Regions from separate parts of the Virgibacillus sediminis genome, predicted to be linked through region 2. Evidence: riboswitches for the same ligand, from Rfam matches in the RefSeq annotation. Region 2 holds a riboswitch; the other holds the start of a gene.
What was found. Region 2 has a riboswitch for ZMP and ZTP ahead of ACFODW_RS16120 (phosphoglycerate dehydrogenase). Riboswitches for the same ligand answer to the same signal wherever they lie in the genome.

Region 1 (4,437 bases), on a different contig from region 2:
CCCCTACTGGCTCCACTTCCGTTTCCAGTTCTGTTGTGACAGAAGCTCCTTCTACTGTCAGGATCTCCTTTGTCGGCGGACTGACCATCCATATCTGCCCATTCTCGTCAAAGTTGATCCCTTCCATGAATCTGCCGTCCCTGTCATTCCCCTCAGCTACCTTCTCCCACTTTGCCTGAGCTGGTATGATTTCCTTCATGTCATGCCTTTCTCCCTTTGGAACCTTCTGGGTCTCAAGGATAGATGATGCTGACACAACTGTTACTAGTCCGAATACCATGATAAACACTGCCACTGCCAATTTTTTCATGAATAACATCCCCCTTTTTAGTCTACTAGTCTAATTCTCCCCAAGAGGTAGCTGGCCCTCCGATAGAAACTATTGAATTACCCCTTAGTTTTCGTGAATTTGTACCGGAAATTAGTGGGTGTTTGAAGAACAAAGAGCAATCAGCGGACTATTCGGCCGGTTTTTGATATGGTGAATAAGAAGCGTGCATTTAACATACCTATATAAGTTAAAATAAAAGATATTCAGGGTAATTAAGGGAAAGAAACTCTTTTTACTGGGAGGAGGGATTACGATATTCAGAAGAAGAATTCGCCATTTACAACGGTACAGGGAGATTGTCATTGCTTTTTCCCGCAATGGTTTTGGATTTCTTGTAAAAGAACTGGGCCTTCATAAGCTTGTCTCCATCCCGAAGCGGCTGATTACGAACACCCGGGAGGAAGTACATACACTGACAATCGGTGAAAGGATCCGGAAGTTTTTGGAGGACATGGGGCCGTCTTTTATAAAACTTGGGCAGATTGCCAGCACCAGACGTGACTTGATACCGGAAGATATCATCCGGGAACTGGAAAAGCTCCAGGAGGACGTCCCTCCCTTTTCATATGAGGAAGTTGAGGAGATTATTGGAAGGGAACTAAATGCCTCCATTCACGATCTTTTTCTTGAATTCGATGAGATTCCTCTTGCGGCTGCATCAATTGGACAAGTACACCGCGCCGTCCTCTATTCGGGGCAGGAGGTGGCTGTCAAAGTGCAGCGGCCGGATATTCAGCAAAACGTCCAGACAGACCTGGAGATACTTCATCATTTGGCAAAACTGGCCGAGCATCGGATGAAATGGGCGGCGAGGTATCATGTGACGGATATCGTGCAGGAATTCTCGGATTCTCTTCTCGCCGAGCTGGATTATACACGGGAGGGCCGGAATGCCCATAAGATCGCCCATCAGTTCAGGAAGGATACCAAGGTGCGTATTCCTGCGGTGTATTGGGAATACACCACGGAAAAGGTGCTGACGATGGAATACTTGGAGGGTACAAAGCTGGATGAAGTGGAGAACCTGATGAGTGGAGGATTTACTCCCAAATTGTTAGCGGAACGGCTGGTCCATTCTGTTCTCCATCAGATATTGATGGAAGGATTCTTCCATGCCGATCCCCATCCCGGGAATGTAAAGGCACGGGGAGATAATACGGTGGTTCTTATCGATTTTGGAATGGTCGGCCGTCTTACCCCGGAAATGAAGGATAATTTCTCTGCGTTGATTGTGGCCATGATGCGGCAGGAGAATGATGCGATCATAAAGGCGATATACAGGATGGGCCTGGTGCCTGATGACATTGATATTCGCAAGCTCAGACTGGATGTAGATAGGCTCAAGGAGAAGTACTATGATGTTCCATTCAGTCAGGTGAGTATCGGAGAGGCAGTGAATGATTTGTTCTCCGTCGCATCCAAGCATCGGATAGAAATTCCGGCAGATTTGTCGCTGGTGGGGAAAACGCTCCTCACACTGGAGGGAACCGTAGAAAGGCTGGATCCGGATATAAGCATCGTCAAAATTGCCGAGCCATTCGGCCGGAAACTGTTAAAGGAGCGGCTGCATCCAAAGAGAGTGGCAGGAGATGTGTATCATCAGCTGGATGATTATAAGGACATTGTGGCCGACTTTCCTGAGCATATCGAAGAGTTGTATGCCATCATCAGAAAAAGAAAGGTCCCTGTGGAGATTTCTTTTTCCAAAGTGGAAGGCTTTTTAAAGCGGTTGATCCAAATCAGCAACCGGTTGTCCTTCAGTATTGTGCTGTTGTCTTTCAGTATTATCATGGCCGGATTGATTATCGGTTCTTCCATAGGTGGACAGTCGACGTACATTTGGAACCTGCCGGTGATCGAGATTGGATTTGTGGTCGCTATCCTTATGTTTATTTGGCTGATCTATTCGATTTTCAAATCGGGAAGGTTCTGACGAAGACAAAGGGGTATATGTCAGGAGAAATCATGTGAGTGGAGGTAACCGCTGCGGAAATATGCTTCGCTTTTTCAGCGGGCGGCTGATTTATCTCCATTCTTGCTTATCTGCAACGAATAAATACTTTAAAACGGCCGAATTAATAGAAAACGGCGTTGAAAACCATTCTAAATATGTTAAAATTAACACAAAGTTTATGTGTGACTGACGATGCAGCGGATAACCGCAGGGGAGCACATAACATAGAGCAGCCGATCGTCTGGGCAAATCAGGGTAAGGAAATGGCTCCTTGCCTTTTTAAGTGTTGATACTCTATAGAATAGGATGTGGCTAAAATGAACCGTGTATTTAATTTCTCAGCTGGTCCCTCCATGCTCCCATTGCCGGTGTTGGAGAAGGCGCAAAAGGAACTGTTGGACTATCAGGATTCCGGCATGTCTGTCATGGAGCTGAGTCACCGTTCTGGTCTGTTTACTGACATCATCACGGAGGCGAATCAATTACTCTGGGAAGTGCTGCACATACCGGATAACTATCAGGTGCTCTTCTTACAGGGCGGAGCATCCCAGCAGTTTGCGATGGTACCGATGAATCTGATGGTAAACAGCGGCAAGGCAGATTTTGTCCATACTGGTTCCTGGTCCAAAAAGGCTATCAAGGAAGCGGAGAAATTTGGAGAAGTACGGGTGATTGCTTCTTCAGAGGACAAAAACTTCACGTACATACCCAAAATCGATTCCAGCATGATCGATCCTGAAGCGGATTATGTACATATCACTACCAATAATACCATTGAAGGAACGGCATTTTCGCAGATTCCGGATACAGGGGATGTGCCGCTGGTAGCGGATATGTCGTCCAATATCCTCTCAGAAGAAATCGACGTATCCAAATTCGGGCTGATTTATGCCGGAGCGCAGAAGAATATCGGGCCTGCAGGTTTGACGGTGGTCATCATACGCGAGGACCTTATAGGAAAAGCCCCGGAAACCTGTCCGGCGATGCTGAACTATAAAACCTTCAGTGACTCGGATTCCTTGTATAATACACCGCCTACTTTCAGCATTTATATGGCCAAGCTTGTGTTTGAATGGCTTAAAGGCCTGGGAGGGCTCAAGGAAATGGAGCGCATCAATCGTGAGAAGGCACAGCTTATTTATGACTATCTTGACGCGTCCACCTTGTTTGCATCCCCGGTTGAAAAGGAAGGCCGCTCCATCATGAATATCCCGTTCATCATCCCGGGAGATGATTTGGATGCAGCATTCATTGATGAAGCCAAGCAGGCAGGATTGGAAACATTGAAGGGACACCGTTCTGTGGGAGGCATGCGGGCAAGCATCTATAACGCGATGCCGATGCAGGGTGTAATGGAGCTTGTTAATTTCATGGAAGAATTTGAAACAAAAAATAAATAAACAAGTGGCGGATGATTCTAAAGTGTCATCCGCCTTTTCATATTAAGATTTTCTCCATGGTCGTTGAACCCTTGCTCTCCAATGAAAAAGTAATAACATTTTCAGCGGAATTTCTTATAATAACATGAGCGTTCCTATGCAGATGTTCCAGTGAGGGGTAGGAAATGTTTGGAAAGGGGGAGGGGCATGGTGTGAAATCGAAAACACAACAGTTTTGACAGGGTGGTTGGGTACTCATTCATGATTAATCTCCTCCTGCAAAGGCAGATCATATGATAAGTATCGGGCAATTCCTGAGGTAGGCCACTGTATGATAAAAAACGTTGATTGTGATTGGCCTTCCTGTATGTTCTGCTCATTTCCAATTTGTTTCATTGACCAATGGGAAAAGAATACATTATTCTATAAGTATGTATAAAAATAATCGTTCAGACGTAATCGGCAACCGGATTTGGTACAAGCTCCGATTACGTTGTTTAATATATAAAGCGAGGTAAAAGCATATGTCTTTAACTGATAATACATGTATGGACCAAAACAATCGAGATCTGTTCAGCGGAGAGGCAAAGGATGTGGAAAAGAAGATCCATCAGGCACAGACGGTGAAGGCAGGTTTAAGGGAATTGATAGAATTATGCGGAGACGACCCGGACAGGGAAGGGTTGGAAGAAACACCGGATAGAGTCCTCAAGGCGTTCCTTGAGTATACGGAGGGATACAAGGAAGATCCCAAGGCCCATTTGGAAAAGGTG
Region 2 (4,437 bases):
GTAGTATTACATAAAAGAGATAGTCTTTCTTTTTGCGTGAAGTCTAAACCACAAGCATTTCCCGCAGTAAAAGAATGTATGCTGGAGTGGAGGAAAGTGCCCTTTTCCAAGCAGGAAATGCCGGCTCGGAATAGAAATAAATAAAGGGCCATATAAATAGGTAGTCCTGGGTGAAAAAGTAAAGCTTTAGAGGAAGGTTTCAATGAACCTGCGTCTATTGCTGTCTAATTAATCATGCAGCCAATTTGAGCCGTGTCAGACTGGGTTTCGATGGGGTGATGGAAGAAAATGAATAGCCAGGAGGATGTATATGAAGAGGAAATGGTGGAAGGAAGCAGTTGCCTATCAGGTTTATCCACGCAGTTTCAGGGATTCGGATGGGGACGGGATCGGTGACCTGCAGGGAGTCATATCTAAACTTGATTACTTAGAAGAACTAGGTATAGATGTTATTTGGATCTGTCCCATTTATAAATCCCCAAACGAGGATAATGGATATGATATCAGTGATTATCAGGAAATTATGAGCGAGTTCGGTACCATGGAAGATTTTGATCAGCTGCTTAGGGAAGTGCATCAACGCGGGATGAGGTTAATCATGGATCTCGTCATTAACCATACTTCCGATGAACATCCATGGTTTATAGAGTCGCGGTCTTCCAAGAAAAATCCCTATCGTGACTATTATATCTGGCGTGCCGGTAAAAAAGGCAAAGAGCCGAATAACTGGGAATCCATCTTCAGCGGCTCTGTCTGGGAATACGACAAGCATACAGACGAGTATTATATGCATGTTTTTTCACGGAAACAGCCGGATCTGAATTGGGAAAATCCGGCTGTTCGCCATGACTTGTATAACATGATAAATTGGTGGCTCGATAAAGGCATTGACGGTTTTCGAGTGGATGCCATTTCCCATATTAAAAAGCTGCCAGGGCTGCCAGACCTGCCTAATCCCAAAAATAAAAAATATGTTCCGTCCATGGACGGCCATAGAAACAAGGAAGGAATCCAAGTCTATTTGGAAGAGTTGAAGAGAGAGACATTCTCTAAATATGACATTATGACGGTTGGTGAAGCGAATGGTGTTACCATAGAAGAAGCTGATGAATGGGTCGGTGAAAAGAACGGGAAATTCAACATGGTCTTTCAGTTTGAACACTTGGATCTATGGGGGAAAAGCACCTCGGGCGGGCTGGATATCCATGCCCTTAAAGAAACGTTGACAAAGTGGCAAAAAGGGCTGGAGGGAAGAGGATGGAATGCATTATTCCTGGAGAACCATGACCAGCCGCGTTCCGTTTCCACCTGGGGAGACGATGGGGAATATCGTGAGCCGTCTGCTAAATGCCTCGCCACCATGTATTTTTTAATGCAGGGGACGCCATTTATCTACCAGGGGCAAGAAATAGGAATGACTAATGTACAGTTCAAATCGATGGATGATTATCAGGATGTTGCAATTCACAATCTTTACCGTACAGAGCGAGAGAAGGGAAAGAGTTATGAGGAGGTAATGGAAATCATTTGGAAAAACGGCCGTGATAATGCCCGGACTCCCATGCAGTGGACAGCTGGGAGACAAGCTGGTTTCACGGGTGGAACTCCCTGGATAAAGGTGAATCCTAATTATACCTTCATCAATGTCGAGCAGGAAAAGAGCGACCCTGAATCCATTTATCATTATTATAAGGAACTGATCCAGCTAAGGAAACAGAATGATGTCTTGGTGTACGGAAAGTATGATTTGGTTCTGGAAGGGCACGACCGGATATATGCCTACACCCGGAAGCTTGATGATAAAGTAATGCTTATTGTAAGCAACATGTTCAAGGAAAAAACAGTGTGCAGGCTTCCAAGCGATTTAATCGGAAAAGAGGCGGAACTCCTTCTGGGCAACTATAAAGCCGGCGGTAGGGAAAGGTTGGGCACCCTCCGCTTGAGCCCGTATGAGGCACGGGTTTATAATCTGATTAAATAAAACGGCTGCGTTTTTTTGGAAAAGAAGAATTTAGCAATAAATTAGCGGTTGAATATTGATATAAATATTGTTACTATAAAAGAAATGAAAGGGACTGTGTGTAACTGGCGAAACACGGATAACCGTGAGGGAGCACATAGTGACGATAAGCCGTTCGCCTGGGCAGAGGTAAGGGAATTTTTATTCCCTTACCTCTTTCTGTTTTTAGGAGGGATAGCCCGTATTCTATTGGTTTCTGACAGCGATAAGTGTATGAAGTGTAGCTGAAAAAAGCCTACATGAACCTGATCACTCTGCGAATTTAAAAGGAGGAAGAAAAAATGACTACCATCACGCTGAATAAGGTTAAAACAATAAAAACATTAAACAATATTGCCGAACGAGGACTTAATGTCTTTGATAAAGAACACTATGCCATCGATAATGATGATCCAAACCCAGACGCTATTGTTGCCCGCAGTTATAATATGCACCATATGGACTTCAATGATAACTTAAAGGCAATTGCTCGTGCAGGAGCCGGTGTCAATAATATTCCAGTAGACAGGTGTACGGAACAGGGAATAGCCGTATTCAATACACCAGGGGCCAATGCAAACGCGGTAAAAGAGCTGGTGCTGACTTCCTTGATAGCTTCATCCCGCAATCTTTTTGACGGCTTGAGCTGGGTGAAAAACTTGGATGGAGAAGAAGAGCGGATCTCTAAGCAAGTCGAAGCAGGGAAGAAGCAGTTTGTCGGTAAAGAAGTAAAAGGCAAGACGCTGGGTGTTATAGGACTAGGTGCAATTGGGGCACTTGTCGCAAATGATGCACTCGACTTAGATATGAATGTTGTTGGTTTCGATCCATTCATCTCTGTCGATACCGCTTGGAACCTTTCAAGGAAGGTACACCGTGCTATGACCATTGAAGAATTGTTTGCGAACGCCGATTATATTACGGTTCACGTTCCGCTCACAGATGATACGGCAGGAATGTTCAATAAGGAAACGTTCGCTCTTATGAAATCCGATGTACATATTCTCAATTTCTCCCGCGATGGGCTGGTGAATGAAGGGGATATGGCTGAGGCACTGAAAAGCGGAAAGGTCGGCAAGTATATTACTGATTTCCCTAATGAAAATGTGTTGAACATGCCGAATGCCGTACCTATCCCCCATCTTGGTGCATCAACGAAGGAATCGGAGGAAAACTGTGCAGTAATGGCCGCGAAGCAAGTGAAGGACTTCCTGGAAACAGGAAATATCAAAAACTCTATTAACTTCCCGAATGCTTCTCTTCCGTATACAGGAAAAAAACGGGTGGCAGCATTCCATCAGAATGTTCCTAATATGGTCAGCCAAATTATTTCTGTCCTTTCCAATTACAACCTGAACATCGCTGACATGGTGAACAGAAGTTTTAGGGATATGGCGTATACAATGATTGATATTGATGATGAGGTGAACGGCGACATCCTTCCTGTACTGGAGAAGGAAATCAGGGAAATTGAAGGCATTGTATCACTCCGCCTCATCTAATACAGTTATAACTAGCATCCCTGATTATCTAACCGGCCTGGAACAAATATGCGTTTTGCAGTTTAGTTATAATGTTCCAGGTTCTTTTCTTGTACAGTAGGTTTATTTTGGGCGTGAGTAGGATTGCAAAACTTCCACTCTGCCCTGTCCTGCATAGTTATGCCTTCTATTCTGAGCTTCTCCCAGTATAGAAGGCTCTTTTTTTGCGGGGAAAAGATGTAGTGGCTTCGGCTGTTCATTGATTTTACACCCGTTGTTAGGTAAGGTCTTCAAAAAATATTTGCTTTATTATATCCGAGTAAACTGATATAATTAATTTAATTTAATGATCAGAGATAGGATAATAGTTTAGGGGGAAGTTTTTATGACGGAGCGATATCCGGTTCTTTCAGGTGCAGAGTCGTTTTTTATGGAAGGTGGACAGACAGGTGTACTTATTTCACATGGATTTATGGGTACACCGCAAAGTGTCCGTTTTATTGGGGAGAAACTAGCAAGGGAAGGATATACAGTTCTTGCTCCAAGGTTGAAGGGGCACGGAACCAGCCCTTATGAGTTGGAGAAATGTACGTATCATGAATGGTATGGAGAATTGGAGAGAGGTTACAAGGAGTTGAGGCAGCATTGCAGCAGGGTCTTCGTTCTCGGGCAATCGATGGGAGGGACTCTGTCACTTTGGCTGGCCCGCAATAATGAGGGAATTGATGGGGTCATCTTGGTGAACCCTGCTTTAACCATTCCATCCTATGAGCATCTCCGAAAGAAAACAGTACCAAGATTCCTTACCGAAGGAGAGCCAGATATTAAAGCGAAAGGGGTACATGAAATCACTTTTGACAGCACTCCGCTCAAGTCGATTCAGGAACTTCAGAAATTAATGGACCTGACACCTGGGATTCTCCCAGAAATCACTTGCCCGGTACTAGGCATTAAATC

Region 1: another riboswitch for ZMP and ZTP. It lies ahead of serC (3-phosphoserine/phosphohydroxythreonine transaminase); the one in region 2 lies ahead of ACFODW_RS16120 (phosphoglycerate dehydrogenase).

Annotation. Positions count from the first base shown of each region.
Region 1 is NZ_JBHRRZ010000016.1:1,407-5,843, reverse strand. Features, by position in the region: gene ACFODW_RS10205 (SMP-30/gluconolactonase/LRE family protein) at 1-310, opposite strand, end outside; gene ACFODW_RS10200 (ABC1 kinase family protein) at 585-2,264, shown strand; ZMP/ZTP riboswitch at 2,458-2,539, shown strand; gene serC (3-phosphoserine/phosphohydroxythreonine transaminase) at 2,603-3,685, shown strand; gene folE (GTP cyclohydrolase I FolE) at 4,213-4,437, shown strand, end outside.
Region 2 is NZ_JBHRRZ010000039.1:71,857-76,293, reverse strand. Features, by position in the region: gene ACFODW_RS16125 (glycoside hydrolase family 13 protein) at 311-1,981, shown strand; ZMP/ZTP riboswitch at 2,072-2,152, shown strand; gene ACFODW_RS16120 (phosphoglycerate dehydrogenase) at 2,302-3,501, shown strand; gene ACFODW_RS16115 (alpha/beta hydrolase) at 3,866-4,437, shown strand, end outside.